Regions from separate parts of the Promicromonospora noduliphila genome, predicted to be linked through region 3. Evidence: riboswitches for the same ligand, from Rfam matches in the RefSeq annotation. Region 3 holds a riboswitch; each other region holds the start of a gene.

Region 1 (3,882 bases), 2.6 Mb from region 3:
GATCTCGGCGCGCATCGCCGCCGTGTAGTCGGCGTCGGACAGGTCGCCGCGCACCCAGGCGGCGCGCGTGCTCCGGATCGCGGCCGTCTGCGGGAACGAGCCGATGGTCGTGGTCGGCAGCGGCGGCAGGCCGAGCCGCGCCTGCTGGGCGGCGGCCCGCTCCGCGTAGGGCGCGCGTTCGACATCGGCCGCGGTGAGCGCCGCGGTCCGCGCGCGGACTCCCGGCACGACGACGCCGGGCGCCTCGGCGCGCGACCGGACCGCCGCGGTCGACGCCGCGAGCCGGTCGGCCACGGCCGCCCGCCCCTCGGCCAGGCCGGTCGCGAGCGTCACGACCTCGGCCACCTTCTGGTCCGCGAACGCGAGCCACGACTTCAGGCCGGCGTCGAGGCGCGGCTCGTCGCCGACGTCGTGCGGCACGTGCAGCAGCGACGTCGAGGTGCCGACGGCGACGGCCGCGGCGCCGACTCCGGTGCCCGCCGCCGTCAGGCCCTCCAGGGTGGTCAGTCGCGCGTCGAGGTCGGCGCGCCAGATGTTGTGCCCGTCGATCACGCCCGCGACCAGCGTCTTGGTCTCCAGGCCGGGCACGGGCCCGGTCGGCACTGCGCCGCGGACGAGGTCGATCGCTATCGCCTCGACGTCGGTGCCGGCCAGCAGGGCGAGCCCGTCTCCGGCCTCGCCGCGCAGGCCGTCGCCCGTTTCGCCGTCGGCCTTGCTGCGTAGGTCGCCGTACGGTGCGGTGACGAGGATCGCGGGCCGCTCGGCGACGCCGTTCGGGCCGGGAGCGGGGGAGAGGTCGGTCGCGAGGCGTGCGTAGGCGCGGCGGACGGCGTCGGCCACCTCGGGGAACGGGACGCCGAGCAGGTCGGTGACCAGGGCGGGCTCGTCGAGCTGCACCCAGGGCGCTCCCGCGGCGGCCAGGGCGCGCAGCAGGTCGGCGTACGCCGCGACGACGTCGTCCAGCCGGTCCAGCGGGCGGAAGCCCTCGGGGCAGCCGGCGGCCGCCTTGCTGAGCAGCAGGAACGTCACCGGGCCGACGAGTACGGGCCGGGTCACGACGGCCTGGCCGCCGTCCGCGGGGCGGGCCAGCTCGGTGAACTCGCGCACGGCGCGGTCGTCGACGAACCCGAGCGGGGTGTTCGGCCCGATCTCCGGGACGAGGTAGTGGTAGTTGGTGTCGAACCACTTGGTCATCTCGAGCGGGGGCTTGTCGCCCTCGCCGCGGGCGAGCGTGAAGTAGGCCGCGAGGGAGAGCGGCGAGCGGTCGGCGGGGACTGCCGGGCCGGCGGAGGGGGCCGAGCCCGTCCCGGCCTGCACCAGATCCTCGAACCGCTCGGGGACCGCGCCGAGCAGGGCGACGGCGTCGAGCACCTGGTCGTAGAACGAGAACGAGCCGGGGACGACGGCGGACCCGGCGTCCAGGCCGAGGCCGACGAGGTGGCGGGCCGTGGTGAGCCGGAGGTCGCGGGCGATCGCCTCCAGCTCGTCGGCGGTGGTGCGTCCGGCCCAGAAGGCCTCGACGGCGCGCTTGAGCTCGCGGCGCCGGCCGATGCGCGGGTAGCCGAGGATCGTGGCGCGGGGGAGGTGCGGGTGTGGGGACTCGACTGCCATGCGTATCAGCTCCATCGGACCTGGCGTTAGCACCTTGCCTCGGAATTGGCGCTCCGAGGCAGGTTGCTGCGGTGTCGTGGAGCCAGGACTCTCGACCGCTCTGGATGATTGACCTGGATCGTAAGCATGCCCGGGATGTGGTCGGCAAACCGTCCACTTTTCAAGACGGCGCTCTGATTGCCGGCGTTGCGGGCCAAATAGTGTGCCAAGCGCGCTGCGCACACCGGGCCGCCGTCCGCAGGCCCAGCCCGCCGCAAGCCCACGCAATTGACCATGCAGTTACTGCGGCAACGGGCCGTGGACCAGCAGTAACCACATGGTCAAGTCGGTGGTCATCAGGATGGTTATGGATGGCGGTGTTGGCGGCGGAGTTCGGTGATGGATCCTGGCGTTTCCCACGGAGTCCCATCCGAGAACCCGGAGAACCCGAACCCGAGAAGGCAGGACCACATGTCGAAGATCCTCATGGTCATCTCCTCCGCGGCGAGCCTGCGGCTGGCCGACGGCACCACCCAGCCGACCGGCTACTGGGCCGAGGAGGTCGCTGCCTGTGCCACGGCGTCGCCGGACTGCTGAGCGCCGAGGCACCTGACGGCGCGTTCGCCTACGCCGGGCGTGCGCTCACCGCGTTCACCGACGAGGAGGAGCACCAGGGCGGCCTGGGCGACGGCGCGCCGTTCCTGGTCGAGTCCCGGCTGCGCGAGCGGGGCGCCGTCGTGCAGACCGGGCCTGCCTGGAGCAGTACCGTCGTCCGGGACGGCAACCTGATCACCGGGCAGAACCCCCAGTCGAGTGTGGCCACGGCCGAGGCGGTGCTCAAGGCGCTCGCGGAACGGTGACGGGCGTCGTCCGCGGCCCCGTCGGTAGCCTTGCCCCAGGCGAGGACGGTCGGCGGCCTCTGTGACGGAGGGTGACGCGGGTGCCGAGTCTTGATCTCCTGGCCACGTTCCTGGAGGTCTACCGCACCGGCTCGCTGTCCGCGGCGGCCGACCGGCTCGGCGTGAGCCAGCCCGCCGTCACCGGGCAGCTCGCCCGCCTCGAGGAACAGCTCGGGACCACGCTGTTCGTGCGGTCCAGCAGGGGTGCGCAGCCCACCGAACGGGCGACGGCGCTGGCCGCCCAGGTCGGCCTCCACGTGGACGGGCTCCGCGCGGCGCTCGGCGCCGGGAGCGAGGACCGTCCGGTCGGCGGGCTCGTCCACGTGGGCGGCGCCGCCGAGCTGATGACCCTCCGGGTGCTGCCGCTCCTGGCGCCGATGATCGCCCAGGGTGTCCAGGTCCGGGCGGCCTTCGGGCTGGGCGACGAGCTGCTGGCGGCACTGACGGCGGGTCGCCTCGACGTCGTCGTCTCCTCGGTACGCCCCCGGCAGGACGGCGTGGCCGCCGCACCGCTGGTCGACGAGGAGTTCTTGCTCGTGGGGCCGCCGTCGCTGGCCCACACCGTCGACCCGGTGCGGCTCGAGGCCGACCCGGTCGCCGCGCTGTCGCACCTGCCGATCGTGGCCTACGCGGAGGAGCTCCCGATCGTTCGCCGTTACTGGCGCAGCGAGTTCGGGCGCCGGCCGCCCAACGCGGCGTCGCTGGTGGTCCCGGACCTCCGCGCGGTCCTCGCCGCCGTGATCGCAGGGGCCGGGGTCTCCGTCCTGCCCCGGTACGTCGTCGCCCCGGCGCTGGAGGCGGGCCAGGTGGTCCAGCTCCACCACCCCGAGGCGCCGCCGCTGAACACCCTGTTCCTGGCGGTACGACACGGCGTGCCGCACAGCCCGGCCCTGGCCGCGGTGCACGCGCGGCTCACGGAGGCCGCCCGCGAGTGGGGGAGTCTCTAGGGCGGGTACAGCGATGCGCCGAACCGGCGGTTGCCCTGAGGCCTGCGCGCCGAGCCGCAAGTTGGTGACGATGGCGGACGCCGAGCCGCAAGTTGGTGACGACGACCGACGCCGAGCCGCAAGTTGCTCGCACATCCGGCCGCCCAACCGCAACGACACGCCGATCTGACCCGGCGGATTCGGCGTGTCGTTGCGGTTCGGCGTGGCCAGTCGGTCAGTCGGCCGGGTGGGGAGCGCGTCGCGTCGTCGTCCAGAGGATGACGGCGGTGGTCGCGAGGGCCGCGCTCACCGTCAGCGGGCCGGTGACTCCGAGCGGTTCGATGGCGGCGCCGGCGAGGACCGGGCCGATCAGGGCGCCGAGGTTGAGCGCGACGGTCGAGAACGCCCCGCCCATGGTGGGCGCGGCCTGCGCGGAGGCCATGCTGCGAGCGATCAGCGTGCCGCCG
Region 2 (3,882 bases), 250 kb from region 3:
GCGGCGCCTGGCAGGACGCCGCCGCCGAGGACCCGACCACCGCCGTCGGCGTCGCAGCGCTGTGCTACCTGGCCGCGGCGGTGACCGGGGTTCGCTGGGCGGGCTGGCTGGCCGTGGTCCCGGCGTCGGCGATCCCCGTCGTGTCCGAGCTGACCGGCTCGCCGCGCTGGATCACGTTCGCGCTGGTGGGCGTGGTTCTGGCCGGGATAGGCCTGGCGCTGCGGCGTCGCGCCACGTGGCCGCAGACCGCCGCCATGGTCGGCTACTTCGGGGTGGCGGCCGTCGCGCTGTACCTGGAGCCGCGTCTGGGGCTCGCCCTCGCGGGACTCACCCTGGCCGCGCACGCCGGCTGGGACCTGGTGCACTACCGGCGCGACATCGTGGTCAACCGCTCGCTGGCGCTGTGGTGCATCGGGCTCGACGTGACCATGGGCGGCCTCTGCGTGGCGCTCGCTCTGTGACGGCACACCGGTCAGGCGTACGGGTCGCTCAGGTGACCGGTACGCCCGGCCAGTGCTACGACTCGTCGGGAAGGCAGCCGAAGTCCTCGTCGAAGCCGAGGGCGGCCGTCGCCAGGAGGCCCGCGAGGCCGGAACCCTCCGGGACGGGGCGCGGGTCGTCGGTCACCACCCAGAGCCCGTCGACGACGTCGTACCCGGCGCTCGGACCCTCCGCCACGAGGCGGCCGACCGCCGCGATCAGGCGCTCGACCTCCTCGCCCGCGGTGCCGACGCCGACCGACGCGCGCACCGCCCCCGCATCGAACCCGAGGCGGCCGAGCAGCGGGTGCGCGCAGAACCGGCCGTCCCGCACGCCGATGCCGTGCTCGGCGGACAGGTAGGCGGCGACGAGGCCGGGGTCGTAGCCCGCCACGGTGAAGGTGACGACGCCGACGGGGTCGACGGCGTCGGCCCAGACCCGCACGACCTCGACGCGGTCGATCGCCTCCAGCCCCGCGACGAGCCGGCGGCGCAGCGCGCTCTCGTGGGCCACGACGTCGGCCGGGTCGAGCGCGGCCAGCTCCTCGCACGCCGCCGCGAGCGCCACGGCGCCGATCACGTTGGGCGAGCCGGCCTCGTGACGGGCAGGGCCCTCGTGCCAGTCGGTGCCGGCGACCCGCACGCGCCGGACGGCGCCGCCGCCCGCGAGGTACGGCGTGCCCGCGTCGAGCCAGTCGCGGCGGCCCACCAGGACGCCCGCGCCGAACGGGGCGTAGGTCTTGTGCCCGGAGAAGGCGAGGTAGTCGACGCCGGTGGACTCCAGGGAGATGCGGCGGTGCGGCACGAGCTGGGCGCCGTCGAGCGCCACGCGCGCCCCCAGCTCGTGGGCGACGGCGACGATGTCCTCGACGGGCAGCGACTCGCCCGTCACGTTGGAGGCGCCGGTGAGGGCGAGGAGGGCGAACGGCCGGCCGGCAGCGGCGGCGTCGACCAGCTCCTCGCGGATCTGGGCGAGGGTCTCGGCCACGGTGCGGCCGCCGGTCAGCACGGTCGCTTCGGTGTCCCGCTGCCAGGGCAGCAGGTTGGCGTGGTGCTCGACGTCGAGCACCAGCACGCGGCCGGGTGCCCCGTCGGCCTGCGCCGGGATGCAGCCGGCGAGGAGGTTGAGGGAGTCGGTGGTGTTGCGCGTGATGATCGTCAGGTCGTCCTCGCGCGCACCGACGAACGTGCCGATGGTGCGGCGAGCCGTCTCGTAGAGCGCCGTGCTCACCTGGGAGAGGTATCCCGCGCCGCGGTGCACGCTCGCGTACAGGGGGAGCACCTCGGCCACGCGGTCGGCCACCGCCTGCAGCGCGGGGGCGGACGCCGCGACGTCCAGGTTCGCGTACGAGACCTGCGTGCCGTCGACGAGCGGGACGGCCGTCGCACCACCGACGACGGGGCGCAGCGGGGCGACGTCGGTGACCGGTGCGTCCGGGAGAGCCGAGTCACGGGTGAGAGTGGGTGCAGACATGGCGTCCTCCAGCACAGTCCTGGGGGAGGTCCCCCGCGCTTGCCGCACGCGGTCTGCGTGCGGCCAGGTCGTCACCCGGGGCACCCCACCGCGGAGGGAGGGTTGCCGGCCAGCGAGCCGGGGCTTGGCGCTGGCGCTCATGACCTGGAGTCATCCTGTGGTGCTGGCCAACGCGCGTCAACGGGCGTCTCAGATGCTGGTCCCACGATCCGGTCATGCCTCGACCGAGCCCGTTCGTATGTCGAGACGCTGTTCCACCCACCGGACACGTGTCGTAGGCTGGCAGGCGACCATCCCGAGCGGCCGAGTGACGTGGCACGACGACGCCGCAGCAACCCAGCGCCCCGCCCCGCGGCGAGGGCGGACGAGGGTGCTACCGCCACGACCGATGGAGGACCACCATGAGCGATCCCGCGCACCCCGACGCCCACCCCGCCGACGGTTACGCCGGCGACATCACGCCCCAGCAGGCATGGGACCTGCTCGCCGCCGACCCGGAGGCCACCCTGGTGGACGTCCGCACAGAGGGCGAGTGGCGCACGATCGGCGTCCCCGACACGGCGTCGCTCGACAAGCGGCCCGTGTTCAGCGAGTGGGTGCACGCGGGCGGCCGCCCCAACACCGAGTTCCTCGCGGAGCTCAAGGCGGCCGGCGTCACGGGCGGCCCCGTCGTGTTCCTCTGCCGGTCCGGCCAGCGCTCGATCGGCGCGGCCCGGCTCGCCACGGCGTCGGGCATCACGCCGTCGTACAACGTGCTGGAGGGTTTCGAGGGTGCTCCGGGGGCCGACGGCGTCCGCGACCAGCAGGGCTGGAAGGTCGCGGGCCTGCCGTGGTCGCCGGACGGGGCGGCAGCGGTGGCGGAGACGCCCGCGTCGGAGACGCCCGCATCGGAGACCGGCCGGTGACCGTCACCGGGGCCTTCCCGCCCGACGCCAACCCGGGCGGGTCCGGCCGCAAGCCGCTCCCGGACGGCGTCCGGCCGGCGACGCTCGCCGTGCGCGGCGGGCACCAGCGCACCGAGTTCCAGGAGACGAGCGAGGCGCTGTTCCTCACCCAGGGCTACGTCTACGACTCGGCGGCCGACGCCGAGGCCGCGTTCAAGGGCGACCTCGACCGGTTCGTCTACTCGCGCTACGGCAACCCGACGGTGCACACCTTCGAGGAGCGGCTGCGCCTGCTGGAGGGCGCGGAGGCCTGCTACGCGACTGCTACCGGGATGTCGGCGGTGTTCACCGCGCTGGCCGCGCTGGTGAAGTCGGGGTCGCGGATCGTGGCGGCTCGGGCCCTGTTCGGGTCGACCGTCGTGATCTTCGAGGAGATCCTCGCCAAGTGGGGCGTGCGCACCGACTACGTGGACGGGCACGTGCTGTCCCAGTGGGAGGAGGCCCTGGCGACGCCGGCGGACGTCGTGTTCTTCGAGACGCCGTCCAACCCGATGCAGGACATCGTGGACGTGCGCGCCGTCGTCGGCCTGGCGCATGCCGCAGGGGCGACCGTGGTGCTCGACAACGTGTTCGCGACCCCGCTGCTGCAGCGGCCGCTGGAGCTGGGCGCGGACGTCGTCGTCTACTCGGCGACCAAGCACATCGACGGGCAGGGGCGGGTGCTGGGCGGCGCGATCCTCGGCTCGACCGAGTACGTGACCGGGCCCGTGCAGACGCTCATCCGCAACACCGGGCCGTCGCTGTCGCCGTTCAACGCGTGGACCCTGCTCAAGGGGCTGGAGACGCTGCCTGTGCGCGTGGCGGCGCAGGGCGCCGGCGCGCTCACCGTGGCGCACGCCCTGGAGGAGCTGCCCGGCGTGGGCGCCGTGCGGTACCCGTTCCTCGACTCCCACCCGCAGGCCGACCTGGCGCGGGCGCAGATGAGCGGCGGCGGGACCGTGGTGACCTTCGACCTGGCGGTTCCCGAGGACACCGACGCCGAGAC
Region 3 (3,882 bases):
TGGGCCGGCGGCGTCGCGCTCGTGTAGGTGCCCTGGTTCTCGATGCCGATGGCCTGGCTGTTCTGCCCGGGCGCGTGCGCGCCCACCACCATGCCGCTGCCGTTCTGCAGCCGGGACAGCGAGCCGTGCCTGCCCTCCATCACGTAGCCGCCGCGGCTCACGGTGAGGTGCTGGCCGGTGTCCACCCAGCCGTTGGCGAAGTGCCACTGCTGGATGTCGCGGGCGATCTGGTACCCGGCGGCCTGTGAGTAGTCCGTGACGTTCGCCGACGCCGTGTGGTGGATCAGGATCTTGTTCGGGTTGGTCGAGACGCTGTCGATGGTGCCGCGCGGGGCCTGCGCGCCCCAGGTGGCGCAGCTCGCGATGGTCGGCGCGGCGACCTCGACACCGGCGAGCGCGCCCGGCGGCGCGTCGGCGGGCGCCTCGGGATCGGGGGCAAGGGACGGCGGCGCGTCCCCGGCGCGCGCCGGAGCGCCGGCCCCGGCGACAGCAGGCGACGCGACGGCGGGCGAGGCGACGGCGGGGGCCGCGATCGTCGCGCCCGCGGCACCGATGCCGAGGACGACGGCGCCGCGCAACAGGTCGCGCCGGCCGAGCTGGGCGCCTTCGCCGAAGGCCGGGCGGTCAGGGTCGAGATCCTTGGGGCCGAGATCGAACGACTGGTCGTGAGAGTGGTCGTGAGTGTGCACGGTTGAACCTCCACGAAACGGGTCACGCCGGGACGCGCCAAGTCTCGTGGCGGGCCAGACGTGCGACAAGCAGCCCGCATGGGGACAACTCCCCATGCGCGAGCACTACGCCGCCGCACGCCCCGTGAGGCCCACCCGCTCCAGGAGGTCGAGCGCCGGACGGTGCTTGTTGAACGTGTAGACGTGCACGCCGGGGGCACCGGCGTCGAGCACCTCGCGCGCGAGCACCGCCGAGTACTCGATGCCGTGCGCGTGCTGCGCCTCCGGGTCCACGGCGCCGTCGGGCGCGGTGAGCCGGTCGAGGTCTCGCAGGAGCTCGGCGGGTGCCGCCACGCCCGTGAGCTCCTCGACGCGGCGCAGCCTGCGCGCCTCGGTGGTGGGCAGCACCCCGGCCAGGATCGGGATGGTCACGCCGGCGGCGCGGGCCGCCTCGACGAACCCGGTGTAGGACTCCGCCCGGTAGAAGAACTGCGTGATCGCGAAGCTCGCGCCCGCCTCCTGCTTCTCCAGCAGCCGCTGTACCTCCTGCTCGCGCGTCGTACGCGCCCCGGGGTTGCCGTCGGGGAACGTCGCGACGGCGATGGCCAGCGGCCGGGCGGCCGACCGCAGCGCGGTGCTCGCGTCCGCCGCGCACCGGCGCTCGTCCACCTGCCGCAGCAGCCGGACCAGGTCCACGCTGGACTGCACCCCGTCCGACGGCGGGCTCCAGTCCGGCTCGTCGCGTGGCGGGTCACCCCGCAGGGCGAGGAAGGACCGCACGCCGGCCTCGAGGAACTCGTCGATCACCTCGGACACGTCCTCCCGGGACGCCCCCACGCAGGTCAGGTGGGCCACCGGCAGCACGGGCGTGCCCCGCAGCAGCGTGGCGAGCACCTCCCGCGACGTCGCCCGGTCGCCCCCTGCAGCGCCGTAGGTCACCGACACGAAGTCCGGGTGGGCGGCCACGAGCCGCTGCGCCGTCTCCCAGAAGTTGGGCGCGACGTCGGGCCGACGCGGCGGCATCAGCTCGAACGACACTGTGGGGCGATGCGGGTGTGGCTCGGCGACCATGGCTGCTCCATCGAACCTGGCGTGAGCACCTTACGTCCTCACGCCACGGCCACGGGGCAGGAAGTCGGCAGGTTGCTGCGGTGTCAGGGAGCCAGGACTCTCGACCGCTCTGGATGGGATCGCCACCATGCTAAGTGATTGTCCAGCACTGGGACAGATTCCGTCCGACCTCCGAGACGCCCCGGTCCAACCCTCGCCGCGCTACTTCACCGACCCCGCCACGAGGCCGCCCACCAGCCGCTTCTCGATGATCATGAACAGGATCACCACGGGCACGATCGCCACCACGGACACCCCGAACACGTAGTGCCACGACGTCTCGTACTGGCCCACGAACTTGGTGAGCGCCACGGACAGCGGCTGGTTGCCCGCCGTCGTCAGCAGCACGAGCGAGGCCGCGAACTCGTTCCAGGACGCGACGAACGTGAACACGATCGCCGTCACGATCCCTGGCCACACGAGCGGCAGGTTGATCCTGGTCAGCACGGTCAGGGTGCCCGCGCCGTCGAGCTGCGCCGCCTCGTCCACCTCCTTCGGGATGCCCGCGAAGAAGCTGTGCATGATCCAGACCGCGAACGACAGGTTGAACGCCGCGTTCACCAGGATCATCGCGGCCCACGTGTCGAGGATCCCGATGGCGATGAACTCGCGGAACAGGCCAGAGGTCAGCACCGCCGGCTGCACCATCTGGGTCACGATCACGAGGAACAGGAAGAGGAGCCGCCCGCGGAACCGGAACCGCGCGGTGTAGTAGGCGGCGGGCAGAGCGACGGCGAGCACGAGCAGCGTCGCGCACACCGAGATCACCAGGGTGGAGATCAGGTTCTGCAGCAGCGGCGTCTCGGGCGTCGACCACATCGTGACGTAGTTCTCCCAGTGCCACTCCGTGGGGAAGTAGGTGGGATCGACCGACCTGATCTCTGCCTTCGTCTTCACCGAGCCGAAGAACATGATCACGTACGGCAGCAGGAACACCACCAGCACCACGAGCCCCGCGAGCAGGCGCAGCAGCAGGGAGCCGAGAGGCACCTGGTCGGTCGTGTACTTCCGCACCCGCCGCCGGTCGTCCGACGGCGGACGGGTCGCCTCGCGCGGCGTCGTCGCCGAGTCGGTGATCGCGGTCATCAGACCTCCTCCAGGGGGCGGACGACCCGCACGTAGACGGCGACGATCCCGATGACCACCAGGAACGCGATGACCGACAGCGCGCTCGCCAGGTCGATCTGCCGCTGGTTCTGCATGTACTTGAAGATCATGGTCATGACGGTGTCGGCGTCGTACCCGGGGATGGAGCCCGTCATGACCCGCAGGATCGGCAGCGAGTTGAACACGTTGATGATGTTGATCAGCACCGCCACCGACACCGCGCCCCTCAGCTGCGGCAGCACCACGCTGAAGTAGGTCCGCAGGCCTCCGGCGCCGTCGATGCGCGCGGCCTCGACGGTCTCGCCGGGGACGGTCTGTAGGCCGGCCAGGATCGTGTACGTGGTGAACGGCAGCGACACGAACACGGCCACCACGATGGCCCACGCGAACGCGGTCTCCGGGTGCCTGGTCCAGCCGTAGCCCTCCGGCGTGTCGATCAGGCCGACGTCCACGAGGAACGAGTTGATGATGCCGAAGTAGGGCTCCAGGCCGTAGTGCACCACCAGCGTCGTCATGACCACGCTGGAGGCCCACGGCACGATGACGGCCATCCGCACCAGGCGGCGGCCGGGGAACGCCTTGTTCAGCAGCGCCGCGAGCGCGAGCGACCCGATGAGGGTGCAGCCCACCACGACGACCACCCACACGACCGTGCGCCCGAGGATCGGCCAGAAGTACTGGAAGCCGACCACCGTCGCGAAGTTCGCGAGGCCGACGCCTCCGTCGTCCACGCCGCTCTGGCTGATGTCGCGTGTCGAGTTCCAGAACATCACGCCCACCGGGAACAGGACCACGGCCGCGATGAGCGCGACCGCGGGCCCGATCCACGGCAGGGCCTTCAACAGGTCCTTCACCGGTTTCCCCGTGCTTTCGGTTCAGCGTTGTGTGTGGTCAGTCGTGTCCGGCCGACGGCGGACGGCGCCCGGCGTCAGCCCGCGTCGACCTGGGCCTGGATGTCGGCCAGGACGTCCTGGGCCGGCTTGTCCCCGTCCAGCTC

The links. Region 3 has a riboswitch for S-adenosylmethionine ahead of AC0QU1_RS00315 (methylenetetrahydrofolate reductase). Riboswitches for the same ligand answer to the same signal wherever they lie in the genome.
Region 1: another riboswitch for S-adenosylmethionine. It lies ahead of metE (5-methyltetrahydropteroyltriglutamate--homocysteine S-methyltransferase); the one in region 3 lies ahead of AC0QU1_RS00315 (methylenetetrahydrofolate reductase).
Region 2: another riboswitch for S-adenosylmethionine. It lies ahead of AC0QU1_RS01345 (aminotransferase class V-fold PLP-dependent enzyme); the one in region 3 lies ahead of AC0QU1_RS00315 (methylenetetrahydrofolate reductase).

The regions. Positions count from the first base shown of each region.
Region 1 covers NZ_CM167806.1:2,719,446-2,723,327, forward strand. Annotated here, with positions in the region: gene metE (5-methyltetrahydropteroyltriglutamate--homocysteine S-methyltransferase) at 1-1,611, opposite strand, end outside; SAM riboswitch class I at 1,620-1,722, opposite strand; gene AC0QU1_RS11900 (hypothetical protein) at 2,062-2,187, shown strand; partial or broken gene AC0QU1_RS11905 (type 1 glutamine amidotransferase family protein) at 2,163-2,450, shown strand; gene AC0QU1_RS11910 (LysR family transcriptional regulator) at 2,531-3,436, shown strand; gene AC0QU1_RS11915 (Cmx/CmrA family chloramphenicol efflux MFS transporter) at 3,651-3,882, opposite strand, start outside.
Region 2 covers NZ_CM167806.1:321,221-325,102, reverse strand. Annotated here, with positions in the region: gene AC0QU1_RS01350 (hypothetical protein) at 1-461, shown strand, start outside; gene AC0QU1_RS01345 (aminotransferase class V-fold PLP-dependent enzyme) at 517-1,953, opposite strand; SAM riboswitch class IV at 1,984-2,098, opposite strand; gene AC0QU1_RS01340 (rhodanese-like domain-containing protein) at 2,355-2,858, shown strand; gene AC0QU1_RS01335 (O-succinylhomoserine sulfhydrylase) at 2,855-3,882, shown strand, end outside.
Region 3 covers NZ_CM167806.1:71,764-75,645, reverse strand. Annotated here, with positions in the region: gene AC0QU1_RS00320 (golvesin C-terminal-like domain-containing protein) at 1-689, opposite strand, end outside; gene AC0QU1_RS00315 (methylenetetrahydrofolate reductase) at 795-1,739, opposite strand; SAM riboswitch class I at 1,744-1,859, opposite strand; gene AC0QU1_RS00310 (carbohydrate ABC transporter permease) at 1,941-2,864, opposite strand; gene AC0QU1_RS00305 (carbohydrate ABC transporter permease) at 2,864-3,739, opposite strand; gene AC0QU1_RS00300 (extracellular solute-binding protein) at 3,814-3,882, opposite strand, start outside.